DNA from 2 places in the Halalkalibacterium halodurans genome. Region 2 is predicted to be linked to the other one. Evidence: riboswitches for the same ligand, from Rfam matches in the RefSeq annotation. Region 2 holds a riboswitch; the other holds the start of a gene.
The links. Region 2 has a riboswitch for magnesium ahead of FED51_RS16365 (MgtC/SapB family protein). Riboswitches for the same ligand answer to the same signal wherever they lie in the genome.

Region 1 (7,927 bases), 1.2 Mb from region 2:
ATCGTTCTAAGTTGTCATTTCAAACAAATTCCATTAAAGTATAAGTACGTCTTCTCGATTCATCGATTCGCTATAAATCAGCTGAGCGTTAGATCGCTAGTGACAAATGTTTTAAAGGTACAAAAAATTCACGAAATCTCCCTTTCTATTTTCCTTTGTTTTATGATACGTTCAGTTTTGGAATGTTGCATTTAATTCGAAATGAAAGGGAACAAGGAAGGGGTGTTATATGAGCAAAAAGGTTGAAAACCTCATGCTTGGCTCTTGGCTTACGGCATTAACGGCGATGCTTGGCTCGCTTTATTTTTCTGAAATTAGGATGTACGAGCCTTGTACCCTGTGTTGGTACCAGCGCATCATCATGTATCCGCTCGTACTCATTCTTTTTATTGGCTATCTTAAACGGGATGTCAACGTGGCGTTGTACTCCCTCTGGTTTTCGCTCATCGGGATGTTCACGTCGCTCTATCATTATTCAATACAAAAGCTCCCATTTTTAACGGATGCCGCTCCCGCTTGTGGTCGGGTTCCGTGTACAGGTCAGTATATCAATTGGTTCGGCTTTGTGACGATTCCATTTTTAGCTTTTACAGCATTTGTCATTATTTTCATTTGCAGTTTACTCATTATTCGTGAGAAGTAGGAGGATGACCATTGAAAAAGTTAGCCATTTTTGGAAGCATTATTGTGTTATTATTTGTAGCGATTGCGGTTGTTACCAACTTATCGCAAAAGCAACAAATTGAAGGGAATCCGTTTGGTAAGGAGACATTGGATCCGACTACAATTGAGCTGTTAGACGATCCAAATTATCAAAATGTGATTTTACCAGATGAATTGGAAGACATTTTAGCAGGAGAAGGGGAAGCAACGGTTTATTTCTACGCCTCTGATTGCCCTTATTGTAAAGAAGCAACACCGCGCCTCGTTCCGATTGCTGAAGATTTAGGAATTGACCTTGTCCAGTATAATGTGAAGGAATTTCAACAGGGATGGAATGACTACAACATCGAGTCTACACCAACGATCATTCATTTTGAAAATGGTGAAGAAGTGGCTCGGCTTGTAGGTAGTCACTCTGACGAAGGATTCACGTTATTCTTAGAAGAAAACGTACTCGATTAACGATGTGGAAAAAGGGCTGGGACAGAACACAGTGAATAAGAGTGGCACTTTCACCGCCGGTGAGTGCCACTCTTATTTTTCTGGTGTTTTGTAGTTTGAAGAAACCATTCAAAGGAAGGAGAAGGGTCATGCTCCTTGAGACACCTGAGCTTCGCCTACGCAAAACAACAACGGAGGACCTAGCGTTTGTTTTAAAGTTAGAAGCGATCGAGGAAAATAAACGATATATTATTCCGTGGGATGAAAGAAAGCATCAACAGACCTTGGAAGATCGAGATTGTCTACACCTTATGATTGAAAGTAAAAAAGCAGGAAAAACGGTCGGCTACGTCATTCTCCACGGTGTACACAATGAAAATGATAGCATTGAGCTTGTTAGACTTACGATCCATGACAAGGAAAAAGGGTTTGGACAACAGGTGCTTAGTCTAATGAAACAATGGGTTTTTACAGAGGCAAAGGCCAACCGATTATGGCTTGATGTGAAGACAAACAATGCTCGTGCAATGCACGTATATGAAAAGCAAGGATTTGTCCTAGAAGGGACACTTCGAGAATGTTTAAAAAGTAAATATGGTTTCGAATCCTTGAATGTGATGAGCGTATTAAAGAGTGAATACGAGGAAGAACAGAAGAAAAAAGAACTACTATGAAAAAAATAATCTTAAATTGTTACCTGCTAGGAATGATAAACTTCACTTGCGCTTTTGGTATTGTTTAAATTTATTGTAAAAAGAACGCATGAAGTGTTTAAGTCAAAGCAGCAGTCAAGTATTCATTTCAATGGTGCAAAACGTAAAGCTCGTTCCAAGCTGGACGATTGTTTCGACCTAACGAAAAAAGACAGTATACTGTTGAGACCGTTGTTTTAACAGGTCATAGGAAGAAAGCAAGGTTTTCTAAAAGACTTCAAATTTTTTTCACAATCTAGTGGTAGAATAACAAACAGAGTGAGTTTATGACGAAGGAGAAACATGAATGAACCAGAGCCGATTGATTTGTTTCGTTGCACTGCTGTTTATGTTGAGTGGGTGCCAAGGAAAACATGTGACGATTCCAGAAGAAGATGGTCCTATGGTCGTCGTCTCCCATATAAAAGAATCGACCTTTTCCTTTATTAGCAAAAACAAGATGGAGTTGCTAGAAACCGAGGAAAGTCCCTATCCATTGACCGCGATGGTGGACATCGAGGGTGGACATATTGTGGTTACAAGTCAAACGGAAGACACGCTTTTTTTATTTGATACGGTTCAAGGGAAGATCCTGCCGTTTATAACGCTAAATAAAGGCTTAACCGTGATGGAATTTGATCGAGCCAAACGGATGCTATTTGTCGCTGATACGTTAAATGATGAAATCATCCAAATTGATGTGGACAAACGAGAGGTACAGACGCGGATCGCAATCGATTGTTCACCAACGGATCTGCAAGTAATCGATGATCTGTTATTTATTTTGAGCAGTGAGACAAGTACGGTCTTTATCTACGATATGCGATCGGAAACGATGATCCAATCATTTTCGGTTACCGAACGACCAGCAGGGATGTTTTATGATGGATCTCATCTATGGATCGGTGGACATGGGCCTTACGGGGATTTAAACAAACGAATCTTCGCGTATAACATAAAAACAGGTGTAATTGATCAGGAAGTTGAAGTGGGCCTAATGCCAATTACGATTTATCAAGACCAGCACGACACCTATGTATACGTTCTCTGCCATGGAGATGATGCTTTGTACAAAGTAGATCTAGACGCAAAGCGTGTCGAGGCATCCCTCTCAGTTGGTCATAATCCTTATTATCTAAAAGGGGACGGCGATCATTTGTACGTGAGCAATTTGGACGATGATACTTTTTCCATCATTGAACGAACAACATTTCAGGTAGTAAATGAGATTAATGTGCCAGCAGGGCCTTACGCCATTGTTTTGGAGGAAGAAGAATGAACAAGCGGCATAACATTTTGATTGTAGATGATGAACTAGATCTACGCGAACTCGTAACGTCCTATTTACGAAAAGAAGGGTTTGCTGTTTATACAGCAGAGACGGGAGATGAAGCAATCAAACGGCTTGAACAGGAGCCAATGGATCTTGTCGTCCTTGATGTCATGATGGATGAAATGGACGGCTTTACTGCTTGTAAAGAAATCCGTGCGTTTTCGCAAATACCGATTATTATGTTGACAGCAAGAGGTGGAGAAGACGACAAAGTCATGGGCTTACAAATCGGAGCCGATGATTACATTGTCAAACCGTTTAGTCCCCGTGAGCTCGTCGCCCGAATCGAAGTTGCCTTGCGAAGAACGCAAGGAATCCAGCAAGTGGATGATACCGGATATCGCTTCAACGAGCTTCGCATCCAGCCTAGCGGTCGCAAGGTGTTTGTGAATGGTCAAGAGATCTCACTAACAAAAAAAGAGTACGATTTGCTAGTTTTTCTATTGGAACATCGTGGACGTGTGTTTACACGAGAGCATCTCCATGACCGCTTGTGGGGAATGGATACCCAGCAAGGGACGCTTCGGACAGTTGATACTCACATCAAAACGTTACGCTTAAAACTAAAGCCAGCTGATCGATTCATCAAAACCGTTTGGGGTGTCGGGTATAAGTTCGAGGTAGACTCATGAAAAATTGGTCGATCAAAGCAAAAGTATGGAGCGCTATATTCGCAATCATCGTCGCCGTTAGTGTTGGCGCCCTTTCGATGACATTTTTCCTTTATGAACGACTTTATATCGACAAGCAGATCGATCGTTTATTCATGGAAGGGCAAGAGCTTCGCACTGTATATGCGGAGCATGGAGCGAATGACTATTTTTTCGAACGGATTCAATGGGCAAACGACAGCAAAGAGCTCACGCTAACTTATACAGAGGATCCGATGCAGCTTGGGAGTGGCTCACCATTTGAACCTTTTGCAAATGAACATTTGATCACGTTTGACGAAAGACAGCAGCTGCTAGAAGGGGAAACGGTCGTCATGATACGGGAGAATGCGTACTTTGAGCAAAAAATTCTCGGGGTAGCGATCCCTTTATTTGACAATGAACAACTCGCTGGAGCGTTATTTTTTTCGCTGCCGCTATCCGATGTGTATGAGCCGTTTTTAAACGTAGGAAAAATACTATTGCTTTCTTTAAGCGTCATCATCTTGCTGATTATCCTAATCGGTAAAAAGGTTGTGAACCATGTGGTTACCCCACTGACCGACATGAAAGAAGCAGCGATTCAGATGGCGAAGGGGGATTTTTCGTTACGTATTTCTTCAACAAGAAGTCGAAAGGACGAGATAGGTCAACTGGCTGAATCCTTTAATACGTTATCGTCATCCCTCGAACGAGTGGAAGAAAAGCGGCGGGAGTTTCTTGCTGATGTGTCTCATGAGCTGCGTACGCCGCTTAGTTATATGAAAGGTTACGCAGAGGGTGTAGAGGAAGGAGTGATTGATCCGAGCAAAGGGCTTTCCATCATTCAAAAGGAAGCAAACCGATTGGAGCGACTCGTTAATGACTTATTGGATTTGGCTCAACTAGAAGGGGAGTCCTATGTGATGAAGGATGAACCGATTGCATTCGCCCAGCTAGTCTATGAGGTAGTGGAGCAATTTCGCTATCTCGCAGCGCAAAAAAGGCTTCAGGTCCACTTAGATCTAGATGAGGATGTCATTATTTCAGGAGATCCTGATCGGATCGAGCAAGTCATTCGCAATCTGTTAGATAATGCGATCAAATACGCACATGAAGAGACAACAATCTCACTTACGATAGGGCGTGAAGGAAGCAGGGCCCAATTTATTCTTTCGGATCAAGGGATCGGCATTCCCGAGGACAAGCTCGCTCTTGTGTTCGAACGTTTTTATCGTGTAAATAAATCTCGGTCTCGGAAAAAGGGCGGGACGGGATTAGGCTTGGCGATCGCCTCACAAATTATTAAAAAGCATGGGGGCACCATAGACATCACTTCACAGGAACTAAAAGGGACGACCGTAACGATTACATTGAAAACGTTATAAAGGCCTTGCACGATTTACAAGAGAAAACATACGATAAAGCAGTGAAAAAAATTAACTTTTTTATGATGAAGCTTGCCTATAGTTTAAAAAATATTGTTGACAGGTAAAAAATAAACGTGTTACATTCAAACATGTAAATTGAATCATCCTCGTTAGGTGAGGCTCCTGTGCTGGAGATACGCTGCTGCCCAAAAACGTCCAAAGACGCCAATGGGTCAACAGAAACCATCGACATAAGGTGGTTTTTAACGTAGCTGGCTTCGTCCTATGCCGCACAGTGCTAAAGCTCTACGAATGGAGGAGTTTGGTGATCATTAGTCATGCTTTTTTTGTGTTGCTCATGTTGACACCTTCCATTCGTGGAGGGTGTTTTTTGTTTAAATTTCAAGGAGGTGAGGCACGATGGATAGTAGTCCTGAACCCAGCCTGATGCCATCAATCCAGACAACTGAATTAAGGAAGGCAGGCGTGCCTTACTCTCTTAGAGGCATGTTCTTCCTTTCATAAAAAAGGAGGAATTTAAATGGTAAGATTAACAAAACAAACAAGAGATGATTATATTCGAACTGTGGTTGATGTTATTACATCGAAAAAGATCGAGAGATTTCGTGAACTGTTTTTAGATCTACACCCGACCGATCAAGCGGATCTATACTTATTGCTTGATGCGGAGGATCGTCAGTTTGTCTACGCTGCTTTAACGCCAGAAGAAATGGCGGAAGTGTTCAAGCAGTTAGATGTCAGCGAACAAAAAGAGCTCATTTTAGAGTTGGATCGTGAATACTCTACTGCGATGCTTAATGATATGTACGCCGATGATGCGGCCAATTTTTTAGCAGAGATTGATCAAGTGAAGGCACAAGAAATTTTAGTGGCGATGAATAAAAAGGAAGCAAGCGAGATCAAGGAGCTTATGTCCTATCCACCGGAGACGGCTGGAGCGATTATGACGAAAGAATTTATTGTCCTTCGCTCGACCGATACGGCTGCTGACGTCATCGACCATTTGCGAAAAGAAGGCCCTGATGCGGAAACGATCTATTATTTATATGTAGTGGATGAACAGAAAAAACTCGTTGGCGTTGTGTCGTTACGGGATTTGATAACCGCCCCATCGGATCAAACCATTGAAACGATTATGAGCACTCGCGTAGTTTCTGTTTTGGTAGGTGAGGACCAAGAAGACGTGGCAAAATTAATTAAGAAATACGATTTCCTCGCAGCACCTGTCGTTACAGAGCAAGGGACATTAGTTGGAATTGTGACGGTTGATGACATTATCGATGTACTAGAGGAGGAAACAGAAGAAGACTTTGGAGAAATGGCCGCTGCTAGAGGCTCGATGGATACCAACATTTCTGCCTTTACAGCTGCAAGAAAACGGGCACCATGGATCATTATGCTGATGTTTTTAGGCCTCATTACCGCAGAAGTGATCGGTCAATTCGAAGAAACGTTGGAAGCTGTCATTCTTTTATCTGTCTTTATCCCGCTCATTATGGATTCAGCTGGAAATACGGGAACACAGGCTTTGGCGGTTGTTGTTCGTGGATTAGCTGTTGGAACAGTAGACCGATCCACCGTTGGTAAAATGCTGAAGCGAGAGTTTGGAACCGGCATTATGCTCGGAATCATGTGTGCCGTAACCCTTTTAATCGTCATTCCTTTCCTTTATGGAAGCTTCGTGTTAGCGGGAATCGTCGGTGTTTCGTTACTATTGACATTAAGTGTCGCGACAATGGTAGGAGCCACAATCCCTCTCATCATTAATAAACTAAAAATTGACCCAGCGGTTGCATCAGGGCCGTTCATTACGACCTTGAATGACATTCTTGGCCTTTTCATCTATTTTTCGATCGCAACCGCATTGCTTCAATATTTGCCGCAATAACGTAAAAGGTGCTGCCTCAAAAGTCTATCTTTAGAGGCAGCTTTTCTGATTCGTTTAAAATCGCGACTTGGCGGACGCTTTCACCAAAAGCACAAGTGCAACCATCGACTCACGCACATCTTGTTTGCATTCGTTGTGTTTTCTTTGCCGCGGGCAACGCTCCAGCTTCCTTGTTTGCTTTTCCCGAAGGAGTCGCCGCCTGTCTCTCGTTCGACTCCCATTAACGCGCGAGAGAACATACAAAAAAATTGCCCGATCGTTCTTATAAGGAATGACATGAAAAGTGTGAGATTCTAGACCTTTTCAAGAAGTTGTATGGTTCCCACTTTAACAATCCTCAGCTCAGCATTGCTTAAAACGGATGATTTTTATAATGAATTGTCATACAATAGAAAGGGAGTTGGTAAAAAACAACAGATCTAGGCGGGAGTACATTTGTATGCTAAGAGAATCTTGCCGCGAGGGTGTGTCGATCGTAGGAAAGGTCAATTGACACGAACGTGAATCTGGATATTCGATTGCTTTACGAAAAAGCTGACAAATACCTTCAAAATGTTAAAGGCAAGATAAAAGGAGAGGGTGATATGAACGAACAAATCATCGAGGATTTGTCGAGTCCGTGGTCAGGTAATACGGTTCACTTAGTCACGGTAGACGGGAGTCAATTGATTAAAAAGCAATACCGAAAAAAAGAAGGGTATTTACGAGAAGTGCATGCGCTACGTACTGTCCCTCAAGCCATTTGTCCTTCTCTCGTGGATGCATATGAGCAGCTGACATACGAGCCGCTACAGAAAAACATCCAAGCGGCTGACTTAGACGAAATTATTGGAAGCTTATTACGTGAACTTCATCAACATACTGTTCAAAAGCCAAGCGTGTTTGACCCT
Region 2 (7,927 bases):
GGATGGCCTCATCGTACAAGTGGGCAAACGGAAATTTAAAAAGCTTGTTCGGTAAAAAGAAAGGGGACATTTGCTTCCCTTCTTCTACCGATGTCAGAACAATATGAATGTTTTTGGTAAGTGGAAAATATAGAAATAGAAAAGCCTTTCATGGAGAGAGGCAGAAAAGCTTACGCTATGGTAAGGGACAGGGGAAGAGAAACGTTTTTCGCTTAATCAATAGAGGAGGGAATGGAGCATGAAGCTTATTCTCAAGTTACTTGCAGGAATCATTGTCGGAATTATCGTCGGTCTCCTAGGAGTTGATTGGATCACACGGATCTTTTTAACCGTTGAGGTGATTCTCGGTCAGTTTATTCGCTTTATGATCCCGCTCATTATTTTGTTTTTTATTGCTTCAGGGGTGACGAAGTTAGGAAATGGTTCAGGGAAGATGGTTGGTCTTACGGTAGGAACAGCTTATGTATCTACACTACTAGCGGGCACGTTAGCATTCTTTGTGGCCTCATTTGTCATGCCGTATGTCGCAAAAGATGGAGGCGTTCCAGAGGAAGGGGCTAGTCTGGCAAGTTTTATTGATTTTGAAATTGCACCGATCATGGGTGTAGTGACTGCATTAGTTTTAGCATTTGCTTTCGGTATAAGTATGACGATGTTGAAAAGCGATACCTTGATCCGTTTTTTTGATGAAGGAAAAGCAGTTGTTGAGTTAATCATTGTGAAAGCGATCATTCCGTTATTGCCTTTTTACATCGCTGGTATTTTTGCAGGGATTGCGGCAGAAGGAACCGTCTTTGCCACATTGCAAGTATTTGGCGTCGTGTTAGTGGTCGCGATTCTCACTCATTGGGTCTGGATTACGATTCAATATGTCGCGGCTGGTTCCTATATTGGCCGAAATCCATTCGCTCTGTTGAAAACAATGCTCCCAGCTTATTTTACCGGCTTAGGTACGATGAGTAGTGCGGCTACGATTCCAGTTACATTAAGGCAAGCAAAACAAAATGGGATCAAAGAAGATATTGCCAACTTCTCGATCCCGTTATGTGCAACGATTCATTTATCAGGGAGTACGATTACGATCGTCAGCTGCTCATTAGCAGTCATGATGGTGATGGAGGGGCTTGCGACACCAACTTATTTCACAATGCTCCCCGTCATCGCAATGCTAGGAGTCATCATGATCGCAGCACCAGGCGTTCCTGGAGGAGCTGTAATGGCCGCCACGGGAGTGTTAGCCTCGATGCTCGGCTTTAGTGAGGCAGCTATCGGTTTAATGATTGCTCTTTATATGGCCCAAGATAGCTTTGGCACAGCAACCAATGTGACAGGAGATGGCGCGATCGCCTTGTTTATCGATAAAATATCCAATAAAGGGTAAAGAGAGCTGGAGGAATGCAATCCTCCGGCTTTTCGCCTATTGACAGGTAAAATATCTTCATGTAGTCTATGAGTTGTAAAAAATTTCATAAATGTCTTCGTTAGGTGAGGCTCCTGTGCTGGAGATACGCTGCTGCCCAAAAACGTCCAAAGACGCCAATGGGTCAACAGAAATCATCGACATAAGGTGATTTTTAATGTAGCTGGATGATTCCTATGCCGCACAGTGCTAAAGCTCTACGAATGGGGGACAACAGTGGCCATTGCCATCGCTATGCCCGATAAAGGGGCATCTTTACGATTATAGTGTGCGTTTCTTATGATCGTCTTGGCATCAGGCTTTCGTTTTTTGAACAATGGAAACATGACGTAATCACCTTCATTCGTATGAGGGTGATTTTTATTTTGAGCTATCCCTTTCTTAGAAGCAGTGGAGGTGGTAAGAGATGGACAGTGAGTCACATGATCAAGGGAACATGTTTATCTCAATTGGCGCAACGGTAACCATCGCTGCCTTTTCGATGATAGCGGACAAGTAAATACGTACAACCACTTCGTTAGGTGAGGCTCCTGTATGGAGATATGCTGCTGCCCAAAAACGTCCAGAGACGCCAATGGGTCAACAGAAATCATCGACATAAGGTGATTTTTAATGTAGCTGGCAATGTCCTATGCCATACAGTGCTAAAGCTCTACGAATGAAGGGAATCTCGCTCATAGAAGATGAGTGTGTTTGGGGAGCCTACCTTTATTTGTAGAAGGTAGGCTTTTTGCACTTTAAGGAAGTTTAGCTTTTGTGACGAACAACGGTTTTTGCTATAAAACATTTTTCTAACCATAAGTGAGGAAAGCAGGTGAACGAAATGACAGAACTGTTAATGAAATTAAGCATCGCATTATTTTTCGGATTATTGATTGGTATTGACCGTCAGTTAAAGCACAAACCTTTAGGATTAAAGACGAGCATGGTCATTTGTGTTGCCAGCTGTCTAGTAACGATCGTGTCGGTCGAATCGTTTCACAGGTTTGCGACCCCGATGTTTAATAATATGGATCCAATGCGCTTAGCGGCGCAAATTGTGAGCGGTGTCGGTTTTTTAGGGGCGGGAGTTATTTTAAGAAAACGAAATGATGTCATTTCCGGTCTGACGACAGCTGCAATGATTTGGGCAGCGTCAGGATTAGGAATTGCTGTTGGCGCAGGCTTCTACATTGAAGCAGGGTATATGGTAGTCCTTTTAATGCTAGCGATAAATGTCTTTCCTCAACTCGTGAAAAAAGTGGGGCCTTCTTCTCTTCGGCAACGAGATGTGGCGGTCAAGATGGTCATGGAGCCGAATATGAGAATGACGGAACTAATCCAATCGATTGAACGAAAAACGAGCATGGCTAAAAAAGGGAGCGACATCCGCATTCGCCATCTGAAATTAAAAGATTTAGAGAACGGTAATCAGCAAGTGGAACTGATTTTATCGGCTCCAGAAAAACAATATACGACGGAAATTTATTACCTCATCAAAAAGATCGACCATGTTCTCACCGTTGATGTGGAACATTTGTAAAAGGAAAGGAGGATTTCTCATGATGATGCTGGACTTCAAAAACAGAGAAGAGTATACCTTTTACTTACACATGTATTTAAAAGAACAAGAACGAGAAAAATTTCGCGATGATTTTCTTGCATTACATCCTATTGATCAAGTGGAGATTTTCTCGGAGTTGAACGTTCAAAAGCGGAAGCGAGTGTATGAATGGATTGGGCCGAAAGAGTTTGCTCCTATATTTAGAGGGATGGAACGGAACCAACAAAAACAGATTGTCACAGAGCTGAAAGAGTCTTACACGATTAAAATGTTCGAAGAAATGGCACCAGACGATATGACCGACTTTTTTGAGGAGATTCCTAATCATTTGACCGGCTATTTTTTAGATCGTATGGATGAACAGGAGGCCCATGCCATCAAGCGTTTAATGTCTTATGAGAAAAAGACAGCTGGTTCCTTGATGACGACTGAATATTTGACCATTCAGCAAGAAAAAACGGTGGCAGATGTATTCGAAACGCTTCGCGCCGAGGGCAAAGATGCCGAAATGATCTACTACCTTTATGTTGTAAACGAGAACAATCAACTGATGGGTGTCCTCTCGTTAAAAGATGTCTTAACCTCTTCATTACATGAAACGGTCCGACAGCTAATGAAAAAGCACGTGATCTCTGTTTTTCCCCATACAGATCAGCGGGAGGTTGTACAACTGATACGTGACTATGACATTGTCGCGATCCCCGTCACAACAGAGACCAATCAAATGATCGGGATCGTGACAGTAGATGATGTCATGGACGTTGTGGAGGATGAAGTAACCGGAGATTTTGAGGAACTGGCAGGGGCAAAGGGTTCGATCAATCTAGAAGTTCATCCAATCAAAGCAGCAATGAAACGTTTACCTTGGCTTCTTCTATTAATGGTTTTTGGGATGGCGACTGCAAGCGTCGTTCAACACTTTGAAGACACACTTGCCCAGCTTGCGTTACTTGCCATTTTCATCCCACTCATAACCGATATGGGAGGGAATACAGGGACGCAGTCATTAGCGGTTGTCGTCAGGCAGTTAACCTTAGAAAAGCTGAAACATCCAACGTGTCGACGAATGATTAAACGAGAGCTGTTGACCGGGCTTATTATGGGGATCGTGTGCGGACTCTTTGCCGCGTTGCTAGCTCAATTTTATGGCTTTGGCAACATGGCTCTTGGGCTGATCGTTGGAACAGCGCTTTTTGGCACGGTCGTCATCTCAACAATGACGGGCACAATCATCCCGATCATTATTCATAAATTACGTATAGATCCTACCGTTGCTTCAGGCCCATTCATTACAACGATTAATGACATAGTCGGTCTACTCCTCTATTTTGCGATTGCTTCATCGCTAGCAACCTATCTATAGAACGAACAACGGGGAATCCCCTCTTGTTCGTTTATATGAAAAAACAATATTTACATCAGATGGGATTGTTATGTTGCCGTGATAACACTAGCCATTGTGCTCATAAGCAAGATGTACGGGAGAGATAAAAACATTCGGTATGGCCAGATGGCACTGTACGTATCCGTCCTTGGACCACTGCTCATTTTCGTCCTTTTATTTCATATTGGGTATGTTGTTAGTGATTTCTTATATTGAATCAAAAACCAGGTGGATCTTTTACCTGGTTTTTCATTTACTAGAAGCTCCATATAGATTACAACCACTTTATTTCTTATAATGAGAGAAGATTCGAACAGAAAGCAGGGAAATCTCATGCCCAAGAGCGAACAAAACAAGCATTGCCCGATTTGTGGCAAAGGAAACAACTGCGGATATGGTGATTGCTGGTGCAATGACGAAGTGTTTCCGAATGGAATCTTTCTTTTAGTTCCACCAGAGCATGTAGGGAAATCATGCATTTGTAGAGAGTGTGTCATACAATTTAGAAAATCAAAAAACAAAGAATAAGTGCCTTTAAAAAAATGATGGAATGGGTGAGGCAGAAATGAGAGATGAACAGGAGCCTCTTGATGAGTCGAAGTTTGAGAAAAAAGTCTCCCCATTTTTTTATGAGATGAAATGGTATTGTAAGCGGTTAACTCATAATAAATGGGAGTCTGAGGACTTATTTCAGGATAGCCTTATAAAAATCTACCTAGCGATGAAACAGCAACCTGATCGAAAAATGACGAAAACCTTCTTCTATCGAATCATTAAACATACGTGGATTGATAGAAAACGTAAAAGGCAGCTACAGGTTGAACCAATAGACGATGTGATGCAGGAGCTACACTTTCACGAAGAATATGAGAGTCGAGAGCTTTTAGAAGTGCTCGCGGAGTATTTAACAATAAAACAATTCGTTGCTCTTTTACTATCTAACGTATTTGCTTTTACCGCGAAAGAGACGGCGACCTTAATGAATGAATCTGAGTCGAACGTGTATACGACGTTGCATCGTGCGAAGAAAAAGCTCCAGCGTTATTTACAAGTTCGCTCTTATTCAGATATGGAACCGCAGATCGGTCCATCGGTTCGTGCTGAAAAAATCGATTCCACGATGTTCGAACAATTCCTCAAAGGGTTTCGTACAAAAAACCCGAGACTTATCTATGAATCCTATTGCGCCCTAAGCCGGGCGGGGATTGAAGTAAGAAAAGGGCGTTCGATTGGTTACACCCTTTGTTTTCAAGTGATTGATCCAGACGGTCATGTGCTAATGATTTGTACATAATTTTTTTACCATGTGGTGTAAGGTATTGCTTCATCCCTTCGTTTATATGAGTAGAACGGAAAAAAGGAGGGGCTTATGAACATAGACTTACTTTACGGTGTCGGCATTTTCATACCTGTGCGTCACTTAGCAAAAGCAACGGATTGGTACAAAGAGATGCTAGGCTTTGAAATGATTCACGAGGATAGCCCAGCTGCCAATGTGTTAAAAGTGGGCGATGGGACAGTGACGTTTTGTCTCGTGACATGTGAAGACATCGAACAACCTAAGTTTCCGCAGAACGATTATGAGGTGAATGTCTATTTTAACTTTCATACGAATGATGTAGAAAAGGCTCACCAACTTCTTTCCTCAAAAGGTGCCAATGTTGGCGAGATTCACGATTATGGAAAGGTTCGCGGCTTCGATCTAATCGATTTAGATGGAAATCATTTTGGGGTCGTCACATGATCGAAGAAAGGGGACACGAAAAAAGATGTCAAGAAAAGCACTAGACATTCCAGTGATCCAATTGCCTGTTTCCAATCTTGAAAAAGCAGTCGAATGGTATCAATCGATGCTTGGTTTGGCGTTTACTTTTCCATTTCAAGAAGGCGACGATGAAGCATGGTTGAACGTGAATGGTAGCATTGGGCTAGGGTTAATTCGTTGCGACGACGTCCCCAATCTGTCGTTTCGAAATAAGAATGGGGAACTGAAGGCGGTGTTAACGTTTCGCGTCGACGACATTCATGCCTTTTATACGGACCTAAAAGATAAAGGCGTACCCGTTGGGGAAATGGTTTATAAAGAAGGGGGAGGTTATAGCTTTATCGTGAAAGATTTAGATGGACATCGGTCTTATATTTGGGAAGGCTGGCCGAAGGAATAAAAAAGGAGAGGTGCTGCTGATGAGAATTGGTGCTGTGTTCGTACCGGTCGTTCATTTGCAAAAGTCGATTGCGTTTTATCGAGATGTGCTCGAGTTAAATCATGTGGGAACTTGGCCAGAGGAGATGGGAGCAGACTTTTATTTTGAGGAGCATAAGCAATATGTAAGTTTAGTGACGGTGAAAGAGAAACAACCACTTGAATTTACGGTAACGGATACGTACAAAAACAGCTACTACAATTTTACTACGGACGATTTAGTAGCTTATCATCAATCCTTAAAGGACAAAGGTGTTGAGGTCACTGACATATATGAGCATGGGCCGATTGAAGGCTTTGATTTTTTCGATGTGGATGGCAATCGGTTTGGGGTGATCGTCGATAAGTGATCCGAAGGGGGAAGTTCTATGCTACAACAGATCATCTATGGGATCGTCCCAGTCAAGTCGATGGATCGGGCGATTCGTTGGTATACGGATGTGCTAGGTATGGAATTCATTTGGCATAGTGAAGATGAGGACTTGGCTCAAATGAACCTCCCTTCTGGGCAAATGGTCTTTTTGCGCGAAACAAGCCATGACACGACCGCTACTTTTTCCTATAACTACAAGCCTCATGGGGTGATTGGCTTTCAAACGGATGACATTTATAAGCTATACGGTCACTTAAAGAAGCATGATGTTCAAGTGGAAGAGATTCATGAAGATGGGGAAGGGAATGCTTTTTTAGATTTTTACGATCTAGATGGGAATTTATTTAATGTTCAATGTGATGTAAAGGTGGGAGAAGGATGAACCCTCAACTAAAATCAATCGATGCTTTTACGGTTATAGGATATCAATTGAAAGCTAATTTACAAGAAATTGAGGAACAGCAGCTCGGGAAAAAGACGTTACACCGATTGCTTGAAAATCAATCATTGGTTCAGCAACGGGTAGGGGAAGAAATCTATTTGATTCAGCTTTATGACATGAAGCCAAACTTTAATCCGAATGTGGATCGTTTTACGCAAGTGATCGGCTATAAAGTGGCAGAACCGAAAGAAGTACCAGCGGAAATGATCGTACATACGGTTCCGAGCCACCAATATGTAATGGCGACCCACCGAGGGCTGGAAGCTGAACTTTACAAAACGTATGATGCACTCTATGGAACATGGATGGGAAAACAGCCATACCAACCAGCTGGCTATGATTTTGAAGTGTGGGATGAACGGTACAAGCCTGACGAAGCGACGAACGAAATTGACGTGTATGTGGCTATTCGTTGATTGTCATGATGAATCTAGCCTCCCTAGCAGTAACAGGGAGGCTTTTCGTAGTTTACTCGTTTTTAATCTCGACTATAAATGTCTCTGGGCCTGTAGGGGTGTGGCTGCCACCTTTCGGTTCAACACTTGCTTTGATTAATTTCAGT

Region 1: linked by a shared signal. The riboswitch ahead of mgtE (magnesium transporter) and the one ahead of FED51_RS16365 (MgtC/SapB family protein) in region 2 are both predicted to bind magnesium.

What each region holds. Positions count from the first base shown of each region.
Region 1 covers NZ_CP040441.1:2,101,006-2,108,932, forward strand. Annotated here, with positions in the region: gene FED51_RS10270 (disulfide formation protein C) at 230-643, shown strand; gene FED51_RS10275 (thioredoxin family protein) at 655-1,125, shown strand; gene FED51_RS10280 (GNAT family N-acetyltransferase) at 1,254-1,778, shown strand; gene FED51_RS10285 (YncE family protein) at 2,104-3,075, shown strand; gene FED51_RS10290 (response regulator transcription factor) at 3,072-3,761, shown strand; gene FED51_RS10295 (sensor histidine kinase) at 3,758-5,146, shown strand; M-box (ykoK) riboswitch at 5,288-5,453, shown strand; gene mgtE (magnesium transporter) at 5,670-7,037, shown strand; gene FED51_RS10305 (aminoglycoside phosphotransferase family protein) at 7,622-7,927, shown strand, end outside.
Region 2 covers NZ_CP040441.1:3,350,592-3,358,518, reverse strand. Annotated here, with positions in the region: gene tyrS (tyrosine--tRNA ligase) at 1-55, shown strand, start outside; gene FED51_RS16370 (dicarboxylate/amino acid:cation symporter) at 239-1,381, shown strand; M-box (ykoK) riboswitch at 1,471-1,636, shown strand; gene FED51_RS21610 (hypothetical protein) at 1,618-1,746, opposite strand; M-box (ykoK) riboswitch at 1,927-2,090, shown strand; gene FED51_RS16365 (MgtC/SapB family protein) at 2,244-2,942, shown strand; gene mgtE (magnesium transporter) at 2,962-4,326, shown strand; gene FED51_RS16355 (cysteine-rich CWC family protein) at 4,645-4,875, shown strand; gene FED51_RS16350 (RNA polymerase sigma factor) at 4,913-5,641, shown strand; gene FED51_RS16345 (VOC family protein) at 5,717-6,091, shown strand; gene FED51_RS16340 (VOC family protein) at 6,117-6,512, shown strand; gene FED51_RS16335 (VOC family protein) at 6,532-6,900, shown strand; gene FED51_RS16330 (VOC family protein) at 6,919-7,305, shown strand; gene FED51_RS16325 (GyrI-like domain-containing protein) at 7,302-7,781, shown strand; gene FED51_RS16320 (anti-sigma factor family protein) at 7,834-7,927, opposite strand, start outside.